One region of the Thauera sp. SWB20 genome, then DNA from elsewhere that is predicted to be linked to it. Evidence: predicted binding sites of a transcription regulator. Region 1 holds the regulator's gene; the other holds the start of a gene.

The links. The regulator sigma-54, encoded in region 1, starts transcription at its own class of promoters, with help from an activator protein. The targets are predictions, from matches to a motif close to TGGCACGCTTNCTGCTNA.
Region 2: the regulator sigma-54 is predicted to act here: its motif matches at 3,923-3,940, upstream of flgG (flagellar basal-body rod protein FlgG).

The regions. Positions count from the first base shown of each region.
Region 1 covers NZ_JTDM01000019.1:103,309-111,023, reverse strand. The annotation lists gene ubiT (ubiquinone anaerobic biosynthesis accessory factor UbiT) at 1-190, shown strand, start outside; gene thiL (thiamine-phosphate kinase) at 311-1,270, shown strand; gene PO78_RS12345 (phosphatidylglycerophosphatase A family protein) at 1,302-1,784, shown strand; gene pncC (nicotinamide-nucleotide amidase) at 1,789-2,277, shown strand; gene recA (recombinase RecA) at 2,474-3,511, shown strand; gene recX (recombination regulator RecX) at 3,528-3,977, shown strand; gene lptB (LPS export ABC transporter ATP-binding protein) at 3,964-4,686, shown strand; gene PO78_RS12320 (RNA polymerase factor sigma-54) at 4,709-6,163, shown strand; gene hpf (ribosome hibernation-promoting factor, HPF/YfiA family) at 6,182-6,505, shown strand; gene ptsN (PTS IIA-like nitrogen regulatory protein PtsN) at 6,642-7,127, shown strand; gene hprK (HPr(Ser) kinase/phosphatase) at 7,096-7,715, shown strand, end outside.
Region 2 covers NZ_JTDM01000021.1:633,914-641,628, reverse strand. The annotation lists gene flgB (flagellar basal body rod protein FlgB) at 150-554, shown strand; gene flgC (flagellar basal body rod protein FlgC) at 566-970, shown strand; gene PO78_RS20220 (flagellar hook assembly protein FlgD) at 1,021-1,695, shown strand; gene flgE (flagellar hook protein FlgE) at 1,711-3,063, shown strand; gene flgF (flagellar basal-body rod protein FlgF) at 3,096-3,836, shown strand; gene flgG (flagellar basal-body rod protein FlgG) at 4,085-4,867, shown strand; gene PO78_RS20200 (flagellar basal body L-ring protein FlgH) at 4,876-5,553, shown strand; gene PO78_RS20195 (flagellar basal body P-ring protein FlgI) at 5,564-6,688, shown strand; gene flgJ (flagellar assembly peptidoglycan hydrolase FlgJ) at 6,699-7,715, shown strand, end outside.

The sequences.
Region 1 (7,715 bases):
CCTGATCCTCTCCGCCACCACGCGCGACTTCATGGCGCTGGCACTGCGCGAGGAAGACCCCGACACCCTTTTCTTCAGCCGCCGCCTGCGCATGGAAGGCGACACCGATCTCGGCCTGCTGGTCAAGAACACGCTCGACGCGGTGGACTGGGACGCCCTCAAGGCGAAGCTGCTCGGCCGCCACGGCTGACCCCCTGCAGGAGCGGCGCAAGCCGCGAACCGGCCCCTCCGGCCACCGCCGCGCATCGACCGCAGCGCGTCCGTCCGCATCCGCGGTAAGCTCGCGGTCCGCTGCCCGACGTTTGCCGCCATGCCCTCCGAATTCGACCTGATCCGGCGCCACTTCACCCGCCCCGCGCGCCACACCGAGCTCGCCGTGGGCGACGACGCCGCCCTGCTAGCGCCGCGCCCCGGCATGCGGCTGGCGGTGTCCACCGACATGCTGGTGGCCGGCACCCACTTCTTCGCCGACACCAACCCGGAAGGGCTAGGCTGGAAGACGCTCGCGGTAAACGTCTCCGACCTCGCCGCCATGGGCGCCGAGCCGCGCTGGGCCTTCCTCGCGCTCGCGCTGCCGCAGGCGGACGAGGCCTGGATCGCTGCGTTCGCGCGCGGCTTCTTCGCCTGCGCCGACGCCTTCGCGATCGACCTCGCCGGCGGCGACACCACGCGCGGACCGCTGACGCTTTCAGTGACCATCGTCGGCGAGGTCCCGGCCGGCGCCGCGATCACCCGTGGCGGAGCGCGCGCGGGCGACGACTTGTGGATCTCGGGCCAGCCCGGCCGCGCCGCGCTCGGGCTCGCGGCGCTGCGCGGCGAAACCGGCCTGGACGCCATCCACCACGCCGAATTCGTCAACGCCCTGCAACGGCCGCAGCCGCGCGTAGCGCTCGGGCTCGCGCTGCGCAGCCTGGCGAGCGCGATGCTGGACGTCTCCGACGGCCTGCTCGGCGATCTGCGACACCTCCTCGAATGCTCGGGCACGGGTGCCATCGTCGAGGTCGGGGCGCTGCCGCTCGCCGCGCTCGCCGCCAGCGGCGCCGATCCCGCGCTGTGCCGGCGCTGCCTGCTCGCGGGCGGAGACGACTACGAGCTGCTGTTCGCGGCCGCGCCCCGACACCGTGCCGAGATCGATGCCTTGTCGGCCCGACTCGACCTCCCCCTGCATCGCATCGGCGAATTCACCCCCGCACGCGAGCGCCTGCTGCTGCGCGAGGCCGACGGCGGCCTGGCGACCCCGGCCGCATGCGGCTACGATCACTTCGCCTGAGGCCCGATCCGGCCCACCTCTCGAAACGACCATGCGCCCCACCGCCCGCCTGCTGATGAGCCACCCCGCCCACTTCATCTCGCTGGGCTTCGGCGCCGGGCTGTCGCCGTGGGCGCCGGGCACGGTCGGCACCCTGCTCGGGTGGGCGATCTACCCACTGATCCGCACCCCGGTGTCGGAGTTCGTCTTCCTCGCACTGCTCGCCAGCTTCTTCCTCGCCGGCGTGCTCGCCGCCGAGCGCACCGGGCAAGCGCTGGGGGTGCCAGACCACGGCGGCATCGTCTGGGACGAGATGGTGGCGATCTGGCTGGTGCTGCTGTTCACCCCCGCCGGGCTGCTGTGGCAGGCGATCGCGGTCGCACTGTTCCGCTTCTTCGACATCGTCAAACCGCCTCCGGTGCGCTGGGCCGACCGCAGCTTCAAGGGCGGCTTCGGGGTCATGTTCGACGACCTCGTCGCCGCCGGCTACACCCTGCTGGCGCTCGCGGTGCTGGTCCACCTGCTGGGGAGCTGAGACCATGACCGATCACGAACTCGACGCCCTCGCGCGCAGGGTGGGCGAAGCCCTCGCCAACCGCAGGCTGTGGCTGGCCACCGCGGAGTCCTGCACCGGCGGCTGGATCGCCGAGGCCGTCACCGCGATCGCCGGCAGCTCGGGCTGGTTCGACCGCGGCTTCGTGACCTACTCGAACGACGCCAAGGCTGACATGCTCGGCGTGCGCGCCGCGACGCTGGAGACGCACGGCGCGGTCAGCGAAGCCACCGTGAGCGAAATGGCCGCGGGCGCGCTCGACCGCAGCCGCGCCGACCTCGCGGTGGCCGTGTCCGGGGTCGCGGGACCGGGTGGAGGCAGCCCCGCCAAGCCGGTCGGCACGGTCTGCCTCGCTTGGGCACGGCGCGACGGCCCCACCGGGGTCGTCACCGTCCATCTCGACGGCGACCGCGCCGCGGTGCGCCGGCAGACGGTGATCCTCGCCCTGCAAGGCGTACTCGAACGCTGCGTCTGAGGGGCGCAGGGCGCACGGGGCCGGGAAATCCGAACCGCCACCCTCGCCACTTCGCCGGACGCAGCCCCGCGCCGGAAATCCGCATGACATGTTTGCTGTAATTGCATACAGGCTCTACACTTACGGCATCAGGCCTGCACCCCGCATGTCTGCAATCTTTGTGCCATAATCAGGCAATCAAACAGGACGCACTTCCATGGACGAAAACAAGGCCAAAGCCCTCTCCGCGGCGCTGTCGCAGATCGAAAAGCAGTTCGGCAAGGGTTCGATCATGCGCATGGGCGACGGCAGCATCGAGCGCGACATCCAGACCGTCTCCACCGGCTCGCTCGGACTCGACATCGCGCTCGGGCTCGGCGGTCTGCCGCGCGGTCGGGTGGTCGAGATCTACGGCCCCGAATCCTCCGGCAAGACCACGCTCACCCTGCAGGTCATCGCCGAGATGCAGAAGCTCGGCGGCACCGCGGCCTTCATCGACGCCGAGCACGCGCTCGACGTCGGCTACGCGGAAAAACTCGGCGTCGACATCGAGGATCTGCTGATCTCGCAGCCCGACACCGGCGAACAGGCGCTCGAGATCGCCGACATGCTGGTGCGCTCGGGCGGCGTGGACATCGTGGTCATCGACTCGGTCGCCGCGCTCACCCCCAAGGCCGAGATCGAGGGCGAGATGGGCGACCAGCTCCCCGGCCTGCAGGCCCGCCTGATGTCGCAGGCACTGCGCAAGCTCACCGCCAACATCAAGCGCACCAATACCCTGGTGATCTTCATCAACCAGATCCGCATGAAGATCGGCGTGATGTTCGGCAGCCCGGAGACCACCACCGGCGGCAACGCGCTCAAGTTCTACGCCTCGGTGCGCATGGACATCCGCCGCACCGGCACGATCAAGAAGGGTGACGAGGTGGTCGGCTCCGAGACCCGCGTCAAGGTGGTCAAGAACAAGGTCTCGCCACCGTTCAAGGAAGCCCACTTCGACATCCTTTACGGCGAGGGCATCTCGCGCGAAGGCGAGATCATCGACCTCGGCGTCGAGCACAAGATCGTCGACAAGTCGGGCGCCTGGTACGCCTACAAGGGCGACAAGATCGGCCAGGGCAAGGACAACTCGCGCGAGTTCCTGCGCGCCAACCCGGTGCTGGCCCGCGAGATCGAGAACAAGGTGCGGGTCGCGGTCGGCCTGCCCGAGCTGCCGCCCGCCGCCGCGTCCGCCCCGGCGCCGGCCGAGGCCTGACCCCGTCGGCACCGACATGGGCGAGCCGAGCCTGCGCGAACGTGCGCTCCGCCATCTCGCCCGGCGCGACCACTCGCGCGCCGAACTTGCGCGCAAGCTCGCACCCCATGGCGAGCCGGCCGAGATCGAAGCGGTGCTCGAGCGCATGCGCGAGCTCGGCCTGCAGTCCGACGAGCGCTACGCCGAGGCCTTCGTGCGCGGCAAGGCGGCGCGCTTCGGCACCGCACGATTGCGCAACGAGCTCGTGCGGCGAGGCATCGACCGTGACCGGATCGACGAGGCGCTCGCCGACGAGTGCGTAGAATCCGAGATCGAGCGGGCGCGCGCGGTGCTGCACGGCCGCTTCGCCACCCCACCCGCCGACGCACGCGAATGGGCGCGCCAGGCGCGCTTCCTGCAAACCCGGGGCTTCGCCCCCGAGCTGATCCGCAAGCTGCTGAAAGAGCCCTACGATGAGTCTGCTTAAGGTCGCCGGCCTGCAAAAGCGCTACAAGGCGCGCACCGTGGTGCATGACGTCGGCTTCGAGGTCGGCTCGGGCGAGGTCGTCGGCCTGCTCGGTCCCAACGGCGCCGGCAAGACCACCTGCTTCTACATGATTGTGGGTCTAGTGCGCGCCGACGGCGGCCAGATCGCCCTCGACGGCACCGACCTCACCCACCTGCCGATCCACGCCCGCGCGCGCTTGGGCCTGTCCTACCTGCCGCAGGAGATGAGCGTGTTCCGCAAGCTCAGCGTGGCCGAGAATATCCGCGCCGTGCTCGAACTCCAGGGGCTTGAACGCCGCCAGATCGAGGAGCGGCTCGAGGAACTGCTGATGGAACTGGGCATCCATCACCTGCGCGACAACACCGCGATCTCGCTCTCGGGCGGGGAGCGCCGGCGCTGCGAGATCGCCCGCGCGCTCGCCACCGACCCGCGCCTGATCCTGCTCGACGAGCCCTTCGCCGGGGTCGATCCGATCGCGGTCATCGACATCCAGAAGATCATCCGCTTCCTCAAGGAGCGCGGCATCGGCGTGCTGATCACCGACCACAACGTGCGCGAGACCTTGGGCATCTGCGACCGCGCCTACATCATCAGCGAAGGTCGCGTGCTGGCGAGCGGAGAACCTACCGAGATCATCGAGAACGAGCGCGTGCGCCAGGTCTACCTCGGCGAGCACTTCCGCCTGTGAGCCCGCCCTCCTGCCGACCGCGATGAAACCCAGCCTCCAGCTCAAGCTCTCCCAGCACCTCACGCTGACGCCCCAGCTGCAGCAGTCGATCAAGCTGCTGCAGCTGTCTACGATCGAGCTGAACCAGGAGATCGAGCGCGTGCTGCTCGAGAATCCCATGCTCGAGCGCGAGGATGGCGACGGCGGCGTCGACTACGCCCCCGCGCCGCCGCCGGGCAACGCGCCCGAGCGCGAAGCCGCGCCGGAACCCGCCGCCGAACCGGCGGGCGAGTCGATCACGCACGAGGGCGGCGAAGGCAGCAGCGAGGACGAGGGCATCGACTGGTCCAACGTGGGTCAGGGCGCGTCCAGCCGCAGCGAGGACGACGAGGACGGCGACTACCAGGACATCCAGGCCGCCGGCGTGTCGCTGCGCGAACACCTCGACCAGCAGGTCGCCCTCTCGCCCCTGTCCGACCGCGACCGCGCGCTGGTGCGCTTCCTGATCGAGGCACTCGACGACGACGGCTACCTGCACCAGCCGCTGGAAGATCTCCTCGAGCTGTTGCCGCAGGACGCCGAGGTCGATCTCGACGAGCTCGCCATCGCCCTGCGCCACGTGCAGAGCCTCGAGCCGGCCGGGATCGGCGCGCGCAGCCCGCAGGAATGTCTGGCCCTGCAGCTCCAGGCCTTGCCCGAGTGCCCGATACGCCCTCTCGCTCTCGAGATCGTGACCAGCCACCTCGAACTGCTCGCGGAGCGCAACTTCGCCCGTATCCGCAAGCTCACCGGCTGTGACGACGAGGGTCTGCGCGAAGCGCAGGCCCTGATCTGCAGCCTCGACCCCCACCCCGGCTCGCGCTACTCCACCGCCGAGACGCGCTACGTGCTGCCCGACGTCGTCGTGCGCAAGCTGCGCGGCCAATGGACCGTGAGCCTGAACCAGGAAGCGATGCCCCGCCTGCGCATCAACCGCCTGTACGCCAGTCTGCTCCAGCAGAACCGCGCACAGGGCGGCGGCCTCGGCGGGCAGCTGCAGGAGGCGCGCTGGCTGATCAAGAACGTCCAGCAGCGCTTCGACACCATCCTGCGCGTGTCCCAGGCCATCGTTGACCAGCAACGGCAGTTCTTCGATCATGGGGACGTGGCGATGCGGCCACTCACCCTAAGGGAGATCGCAGACCAGCTCGAGCTGCACGAATCCACCGTCTCGCGCGTCACCACGCAGAAGTACATGGCGACGCCGCGCGGAGTCTTCGAGCTCAAGTATTTTTTCGGCAGTCATGTCGCGACCGACACCGGCGGTGCGGCTTCCTCCACGGCGATTCGTGCGCTGATTCGCCAGCTGGTGGACGCGGAGGACAGCAAGAAGCCGCTGTCCGACGCCAAGATCGCCGAAATTCTCGGCCAACAGGGAATCGTCGTGGCGAGGCGCACGATCGCCAAGTACCGCGAGTCCCTCAACATCCCGCCGGTCAGCCTGCGCAAATCCCTCTGACAACAACAGGAGTCATCCATGAATCTGAACATCACCGGGCGCCACGTCGAAGTCACCCCCGCCATCCGCGAATACGTGACCTCCAAGCTCGATCGCGTCATCCGCCATTTCGACAACGTCACCAGCGTCACCGTCATCCTGTCGGTCGAAAAGCTCAAGCAGAAAGCCGAGGTGACGCTGCACGTGCGCGGCAAGGACCTCTTCGTCGAAGCGGACGACGCCGACCTCTACGCGGCGATCGACGCGATGACCGACAAGCTCGACCGTCAGGTTCAGAAGTACAAGCAGAAGCAGTCCGACCATAACCACGAGTCGCTCAAGCACCAGGTCCCCGAGGCCTGAGGACCGGCTTGAAGCTCCCCGTCCGGGGTGTGGTTATAATGCGCGCGTTTTCACGAAGCGCGGCCGCACACGCCCCGGACCGGATTCCCGCCCCCCTGGCGGCAGCTGACGGAAGAGTGCGCGAGCCCACCTGCGAATGAGCCTGATATCCCAACTCCTGCCGCTTTCCAACGTGGTGATCGATCTCGACGCGAGCAGCAAGAAGCGCGTCTTCGAACAGGCCGGCCTGCTGTTCGAGAACAACCAGGGCATCGCCCGCAGCACCGTGTTCGACAGCCTGTTCACCCGCGAACGCCTCGGCTCGACCGGACTGGGCCAGGGCATCGCCATCCCGCACGGCCGCATCAAGGGGCTCAAGGACGCCGCCGGCGCTTTTCTGCGCCTGGCCACCCCGGTGCAGTTCGATGCTCCCGACGGCCGTCCGGTGGACATGCTGTTCGTGCTGCTCGTGCCCGAACAGGCCAACGAAACCCATCTGCAGCTGCTGTCCGAGCTCGCGCAGATGTTCAGCGACCGCGAGTTCCGCGAGACCCTGCACGGCGCGACGGATGCCGCACAGATCCACCGCCTGTTCGTGAATTGGGGTGCCGATGCGGCAAACCAGCCTGACCCGGCTGTATGAGGCGCACCGCGAAAGCCTGAGCCTCGTCCACGTCAGCGGACCGATCGGTGCCCGTCTGTCGGTCGCCGAAGAGCGCATCTGGCCGGCCGACCTCGTCGGCCACCTCAACCTGATCCACCCCACCCGGCTACAGGTGCTCGGCGCCGCAGAGCTCGCGTGGGCGCAACGCCAGGCGAACGAGAAGGTCGCCCACCACCTCAACGAGATCCTCTCGGCGCACCCCCCCGCGATCATCGTCGCCGACGGCTGCGAGATCCCCAACATCCTCCACGGCATCTGCGAGGCGCACGACGTCGCGCTGTTCACCGCGCGCCACCCCTCGGCGAGCGTGATCGACCAGCTCCGCCTCTACCTGTCGCGCGAGCTCGCCGAGAAGGTCTCGCTGCACGGCGTGTTCATGGACGTGCTCGGGCTCGGCGTGATGATCACCGGCGATTCCGGCGCGGGCAAATCCGAGCTCGGCCTCGAGCTGATCTCGCGCGGCCACGGCCTCGTCGCCGACGACGTGGTCGAGCTGTCGCGCATCGCGCCCACGGTGCTCGAGGGCCGCTGCCCCGAGATGCTGCAGGATTTCATCGAAGTGCGCGG
Region 2 (7,715 bases), on a different contig from region 1:
CGCCGGCAATCCTTGCCGGCGGATGGCGGCGAAATTGGCCGGGCTTTGCCCCCCTTATCGGCGCCAGGGTCTTGCCGGCCCGCGCCTACCATCGCTGGCATGGAAACTGCGTCCGGAACGTCCGGGCGCACCGTCCCGGGAGCACAGCGATGAAGACCCTTTTCGACCGGCAGATCCAGTTCCACCAGACCGCGCTGAACCTGCAGGCGCACCGCCAGCAGCTGATCGCCTCGAACATCGCCAACGCCGACACGCCGCACTACAAGGCGCGCGACGTGGATTTCCGCGCCGCGCTGCAGGGCGCGCTCAATGCCTCGCGGGAGGGTGTGCAGATGGCGACCACGCAGGCGGGCCACATCGGCAGCGCACCCGCGCCTGCGCTCGAAAGCCTGACCGGCTACCGCAGCGAGCTGCAGTCCGCGGTGGACGGCAACACGGTGAACATGGACGTCGAGCGCGCCGCCTTCGCCGAGAACGCCTTGCACTACGAGGCCAGCGTGACCTTCATCAACGGCATGCTGCGCTCGATGAACACCGCGATCACCGGCCAGTAAGGAGAGCCGCCATGAGCATGCTGAACGTCTTCCAGATCGCCGGCTCGGCGCTCAATGCGCAGTCGCTTCGCCTCAATGCCACCGCCTCCAACCTTGCCAACGCCGACAGCGTCACCTCCGAGGACGGCCAGCCCTACCGCGCCAAGCAGGTGGTGTTCGCCGCGCGCCCGGTCGCCGGCCCGGCGGCGGTCGGCGTGCAGGTGACCCAGGTGGTCGAGAGCGCCGCGCCCCTGCGGCTGGTCTACGAGCCCAACAACCCTGCCGCCAACCCCGACGGCTACGTCGAAATGCCCAACGTCAACGTGGTCGAGGAAATGGTGAACATGATCTCCGCCTCGCGTTCCTACCAGAACAACGCCGAGGTGATGAGCACGGCACGAACCTTGCTTCAGCGTACCTTGCAGATCGGCCAGTAAGCACCCCGCAGGCGCCGTGACGCGGAAAACGCCGACAGCAGGAGAGAGGAATGAGCAGCGTAACGAACAACCAGGACATCGCGGCGAGCGTGCTCGCCAAGATCAACACGCGCGAGGAGTCGAAGGCTTCGGCCTCCGGCGACATGAACTCGCGCTTCCTCACCCTGCTCACCACCCAGCTGAAGAATCAGGATCCGCTCAACCCGATGGAGAATGCGGAGGTCACCTCGCAGCTCGCACAGATGAGCACGGTCGACGGCATCGAGCGCCTGAACAAGATGTTCCAGAGCTTCGTCGATGGCCAGAGCGCCTACGACTCGATGCAGGCTGCCGCGCTCGTCGGGCGCGGCGTGCTGGTGGAGGGGAAGAAGCTGACCCTCACCGAGGCCGGCGCGGTAGGCGGTTTCGAGCTCGATGCCGCGGCCGACAGCGTGGTGCTGTCGATCAAGGACGCCGCCGGCCTCGAGATCAAGAAGATCGAGCTCGCTGACGTCAAGGCGGGCAGCCAGAACTTCATCTGGGACGGTACCGCCAGCGACGGTTCGCGTGCCGTCGACGGCGCCTACACGGTCGAGCTGAGCGCGCTCGCCGAGGGCAAGAAGGTCACGGGTCGGACGCTCGAGTTCGGCCCGGTCACCAGCGTGATCCGCGGCGCCTCGGGTACCGACTTCCAGGTCGGCTCGCTCGGCATCTTCAAGTACGACGACATCAAGCAGATTCTCTGATCCGGAGCCTCGATCATGTCTTTCCAGCAAGGTTTGAGCGGCCTGAGCGTTTCCTCCAAGGCCCTGGACATCATCTCCAACAACGTCGCCAACACCAACACGATCGGCTTCAAGACCGGCTCCGCGATCTTCTCGGACGTCTTTGCGGCCTCGCTGACCGGCTCGATCTCGGGCAAGCAGGTGGGTGTGGGCGCCACGCTCGGTGCGGTGCGGCAGACCTTCACCCAGGGCAACCTCACCACCACCAACAACCCGCTCGACCTGGCGATCAACGGCGACGGCTTCTTCGTGGTCAGCCGCGAAAACGGCCCGGACGTGTATACCCGCAACGGCCAGTTCGAGCTCGACAAGGAGGGTTTCATCCGCACCCCCACCGGCGAAAGGCTCAAGGGCTTCCAGAGTCCGGTCACCCCGGGCGCCCTGCCCACGCCGATCGGCGGCCTCAAGGACGTCCAGGTGCCGATCGTCGGTTCCCAGCCCATGCCGACCAGCCGGGTGGAGATCGGCGGAAACCTCGATGCGAACGACCTGAGCGCAGCCCAGCGCTACCCACAGCTGTTCGGCTCGACCTTCACGTTTCCGCTCCCTGCGGGCGAGAACTGGCAGGACGCGCGCACCTACAATTTCTCGACCTCGATCAAGGCGTACGACAGCCTCGGGAAGTCGCACGAGCTCACCTACTACTTCGCCAAGGTGACCCCGACCCCGAACGATCCGGTCAACACGAACGAGAACACCTGGAAGGTCTTCACCAGCGTGGACGGCGGCTATCCCTTGGGGGTCGGGACCGATGGCTCGATCGAGGACCCGAGCGTGATCTGGAGCCTGACCTTCAACGAGAAGGGTACGGTGAACACGCCCATCGTCGGGCCGACGGCTGCGAATCCGCTGGCGATCCCGGCTTCCTACACGCCGGGTGCGGACCGCATCCGTTTCCACGTCGATTTCAGCGACATGCGCCAGATCGGTGGCTCCTACCTGATCACCGAGCTCACCCAGGACGGCTACACCGGCGGCGAGCTCGCCGGAGTCAGCGTGGGGCGGGACGGCATCGTGACCGGTCGCTACACCAATGGCGAGACGCGCGAACTCGCCCAGCTCGCGCTGCAGACCTTCCGCAATCCGAACGCGCTGCTGTCGATCGGCAACAACTTCTGGGAAGCGACCACCGAATCCGGCCTCACTGCGCCGTCCAAGGCCGGCGAAGGGGTCGCGGGCGTGGTCTCGGCGGGCATGATCGAGGACGCCAACGTGGAGCTCACCAACGAGCTGGTGCAGATGATCGTGCAGCAGCGCAACTACCAGGCCAACGCGCAATCCATCAAGGCGCAGGACCAGGTCCTGCAGACCCTGGTGAACCTGCGCTGATCCTGAAACCTGCCTGACACGAGAGGCCAGCGATGGACCGCCTGATCTACACCGCGATGACCGGCGCCAAGGGCACCATGGACCAGCAGGCGGCGGTCGCGCACAACCTCGCCAACGTCGACGCCACGGGTTTCCGCGCAGAGTTGCACAAGCTGCGCGCGGTCGAGGTGCAGACCGAGGCGCTGCGCACGCGCGCCTTCACGGTCGACGCCAGCGTCGCCAACGACTTCACCGAGGGGCCGCTGCAGTTCACCGGCCGGCCCTTCGACGTCGCGCTCGCCGGCAAAGGCTGGCTGGCGGTGCAGATGCCGGACGGCAGCGAGGCCTACACCCGCAACGGCAGCCTCGCGGTGAGCGCCAACGGCGTCCTGCAGACGCGCGACGGCAGGCCGGTGCTGGGCGACGGCGGGCCGGTCACGATCCCGCCCGACAACGAGATCACCATCGGTGTCGACGGTTCAGTCTCGGCCTTGCAGCCCGATCAGCCGGGTGTGGTCAACGTGGTCGCGCAGCTCAAGCTGGTGAATCCGCCCGAGGCGCAGCTGGTGCGTGGCGACGACGGCCTCTTCCGCCTGCAGGGCGGGGCGCCCGCGCCGGTCGATCCCAATGTGCGCGTCGCCGGGGGCTATCTCGAGGGCAGCAACGTCAACGTGGTCGACCAGATGGTGCAGATGATTTCGCTTGCCCGTCAGTTCGAGATGCAGACCCGCATGCTGTCGACCGCCGAGCAGAACGACCGCTCGGCCGCGCGGGTCATCGGCGGCCAGGGCTGATCGAGGCGCGCTCCCCGCCGAGCCGGGCTGCGCGGGCCGGGTAGCGTGGGGCGCCCGGCCTTTTTTGCGCACCCGGCCGCTTCGATTAGCACGGTTTTTGCGTTGCTTATCGCAGGATGGTCGGTGACGGCACCGGCCTAGACTGATCCCATCGAAAAAGCGGCAGCACGGCGGCAATTTCAGCTGGGTATTCCAACCCCGCACGGCAAATCCTGCCGCCCCGGCAACGCAAGGCAAAGGAACCCATCATGATCCGCTCCCTGTGGACCGCCCGTACCGGGCTGGATGCCCAGCAAACCTCGCTGGACGTGATCTCCAACAACCTGGCCAACGTCTCCACGAACGGCTTCAAGCGTCAGCGTGCGATCTTCGAGGACCTGCTCTACCAGACCATCCGCCAGCCTGGCGCACAGTCGACCCAGCAGACGCAGATCTCCAGCGGCCTGCAGATCGGTACCGGCGTCAAGCCGGTGGCGACCGAGCGCATCTTCACCCAGGGCACATTGCAGCAGACCGGTGGCTCGCTCGACGTCGCGGTGCAGGGCAACGGCTTTTTCCAGGTCGCCATGCCCGATGGCACCACCGCCTACACCCGTGACGGCGCTTTCCAGCTCGACAGTCAGGGCAACGTCGTCACCGCCAGCGGTTACACCCTGGCCGACAACATCAACATCCCCGCCGACGCGCTCTCGATCACCATCGGCAAGGACGGCACGGTCAGCGTGCTGCAGGCCGGGCAGACCGCGCCGGTGGAAATCGGCGCCATCCAGCTCGCCACCTTCATCAACTCGGGCGGCCTGCAGGCCGCGGGCGAGAACCTGTTCTACGAGACCGCCTCGAGCGGCGTGGCCACGCCCACCCAGCCGGGCACCAACGGCGCGGGCGTGCTCAACCAGGGCTATGTCGAGGTCTCCAACGTCAACGTCGCCGAGGAGCTCGTGAGCATGATCGTGACCCAGCGCGCCTACGAGCTCAACTCGCGCGCGATCTCGACCTCCGACCAGATGCTCGGCCGGCTGACCCAGCTGTGAGGCGCACGATGAAGCTCGCCAGGCATTCGATCGCCGTCGGCCTGCTCGCGCTGCTGTCGGGCTGCGCCGCGATCCAGACCACCCCGCCGTCTGCGGTGCATCAGCCGATGAGCGTGCGCCCCGAGGCGATGGCGACCGCGCTGCCCGCCAATGGCGCGATCTACCAGACCGTGCAGGCACGCCCCTTGTTCGAGGACCGGCGCGCGCGCCGCATCGGCGACACGATCACGATCAACCTGGTCGAGCGCAACACCGCGGAGAAGAGCGCCAACGCCAACGCCACCCGCAACGGCAACATGAGCGCCGGCATCGGCCCCATCAACCGCCTGCCCTTGAGCGGCCTGAACGGCCTGGAGCTCGAGGCCGATGCCGAGTCCGACTTCAACGGCAAGGGCGCGGCCGCGGCCAACAACGTCTTCAACGGCACGATCACGGTCACCGTGATCGACGTCTACCCCAACGGCAACCTGCTGGTGTCGGGCGAGAAGATGGTGGCGATCAACCAGGGCAACGAGTTCATCCGCTTCTCGGGCGTGATCAACCCGAACACCGTCACCACCGCCAACACCGTGCAGTCGACCCAGGTGGCGGATGCGCGCATCGAGTACCGCGGCAGCGGCTTCATCGACGAGTCCAACACCATGGGCTGGCTGCAGCGCTTCTTCGTGGCGATCATGCCGTTCTGAGGGCCGCGCCATGTCCTGTCTCGCCTCCCTTCTGCTGCGCGCCGCGGTCGTCTCCCTCGCCGTGCTGATCTTGCATCCGGCGCAGGCGTACGCCGCGGCCGAGCGCATCAAGGACCTCGCCTCGGTGGCCGGCGTGCGCGACAACCAGCTCGTCGGCTACGGGCTGGTCGTCGGCCTGGACGGTTCGGGCGACCAGACCACGCAGACCCCCTTCACCGTGCAGAGCATCGTCAACATGCTCGGCAACCTCGGCGTGAGCCTGCCGCCCGGCACCAACCTGCAGTTGAAGAACGTCGCCGCGGTGATGGTCACCGCCAACCTGCCGGCCTTCGCCCGTCCCGGGCAGGCGATCGACGTCACCGTGTCCTCGATCGGCAACGCCAAGAGCCTGCGCGGCGGCACTCTGGTGATGACGCCGCTCAAGGGTGCCGACGGTCAGGTCTATGCCATTGCCCAGGGCAACATGGCGGTCGGCGGCGCGGGCGCGCAAGGCGGGGGCGCCTCGCTGGTCATCAATCACCTGTCGGCCGGACGCATCCCGGGCGGCGCGACCGTCGAGCGCGCGGTCCCGACCGCACTCGGCCAGGGCGACGCGGTGCTGTTCGAACTCAACGACGCCGACTTCGGCACCGCGCGCCGGGTCGTCGATGCGATCAACCTGGTCTATCCGGGCGCGGCGAGCGCGCTCGACGGGCGCAGCATCCAGGTGCGCGCACCGACCGACTCCAGCGCGCGCGTCGCCTTCCTCGGCCACATCGAGAACCTCGAGGTCACGCCGGTGCAGCAGGCCGCCAAGGTCATCGTCAACTCGCGCACCGGCTCGGTGGTCATGAACCAGCGCGTGACGCTGCAGAACTGTGCGGTCGCCCACGGCAACCTCACGGTCACGGTCAATATCGAGACCCAGGTCAGCCAGCCGCCGCCGCTCTCGGGCGGACAGACGGTGGTCACCCAGCGCGGCCAGGTCGACGTCGCCCAGGAGGGCGGTGCGCTCTTCAACGTGCGCGGCGGCGCCAACCTCGCCGACGTGGTGAAGGCGCTCAACACCCTGGGCGCCAAGCCGATGGACCTGGTCAGCATCCTGCAGGCCATGAAGGCGGCCGGCGCGCTGCGCGCCGAACTCGAGGTCATCTGAGGAAGTTGCCATGAACAAGGGCGTCCAGCTCAACGCGCTCGATCCCAATTCGCTCGGCGACCTGAAGCGCCTGGCGCGCAGCGAGGGCGGCTCGGACGCGGCCTTGCGCGCCGCGGCCAGGCAGTTCGAGGGGCTCTTCCTGCAGATGGTCATGAAGTCCATGCGTGCGACCACCGGCCAGAACGGCATGATGGACAGCGAGCAGACGCGCTCCTGGCAGGGCATGCTCGACCAGCAGATGGCACTGGAGATGTCGCAGTCGGGCGGCACCGGCCTGTCCGAGATGCTCTACCGCCAGCTTGGCGGCAATGCTGCGGTGCGGCCCGACGCGGCAGGCGAGGCCGGCAAGACCGGCTTCGACCTTGCCGACGTGCGTCGCCGCCCGGCAATTCCTGCCGTGCTCGCGCGCGATGCGGAAAGTGCTGCCGCCCCGCGCCTTGCCGCCTTGCCGGCCGAGGCGCGCGTGCCCGCGCTGGGCGCCGCCGCGACCGCAGGGGAGTTCTCCGCGCTGTCGGTGTACGAGCGCGCTGCGCTGCAGACCCGCCTCGACGCCGCGGTGCGCAGCGCGCGCGATGCCGGCGGGGAGGTGTCGAAGTCCGCGCAGGACTTCGTCACCGAGGTGTGGCCGCACGCGCAGGAAGCCAGCCGCCGCACCGGCATCCCGGCCGAATTCATGGTCGCCCAGGCGGCGCTCGAGACCGGCTGGGGACAGAAGCAGTTGCGTCACGAGGACGGCAGCCCGAGCCACAACCTCTTCAACATCAAGGCCGGCAGTGCGTGGTCGGGGCGTACCGTCGCGCGCGAGGTCACCGAATACGCCGACGGCCAGGCCTACACCGAGGCTGCGCACTTCCGTTCCTACGGCTCGTATGCCGAGTCCTTCCGCGACTATGCCCAGCTGATGACGCGCAGCCCGCGCTACGCCGGCGTGCTCGGCCAGACCGACGCGGCGGCCTTCGCGCGCGGCCTGCAGGACGCCGGCTACGCCACCGACCCGATGTATGCCGACAAGCTCACCCGCATCATC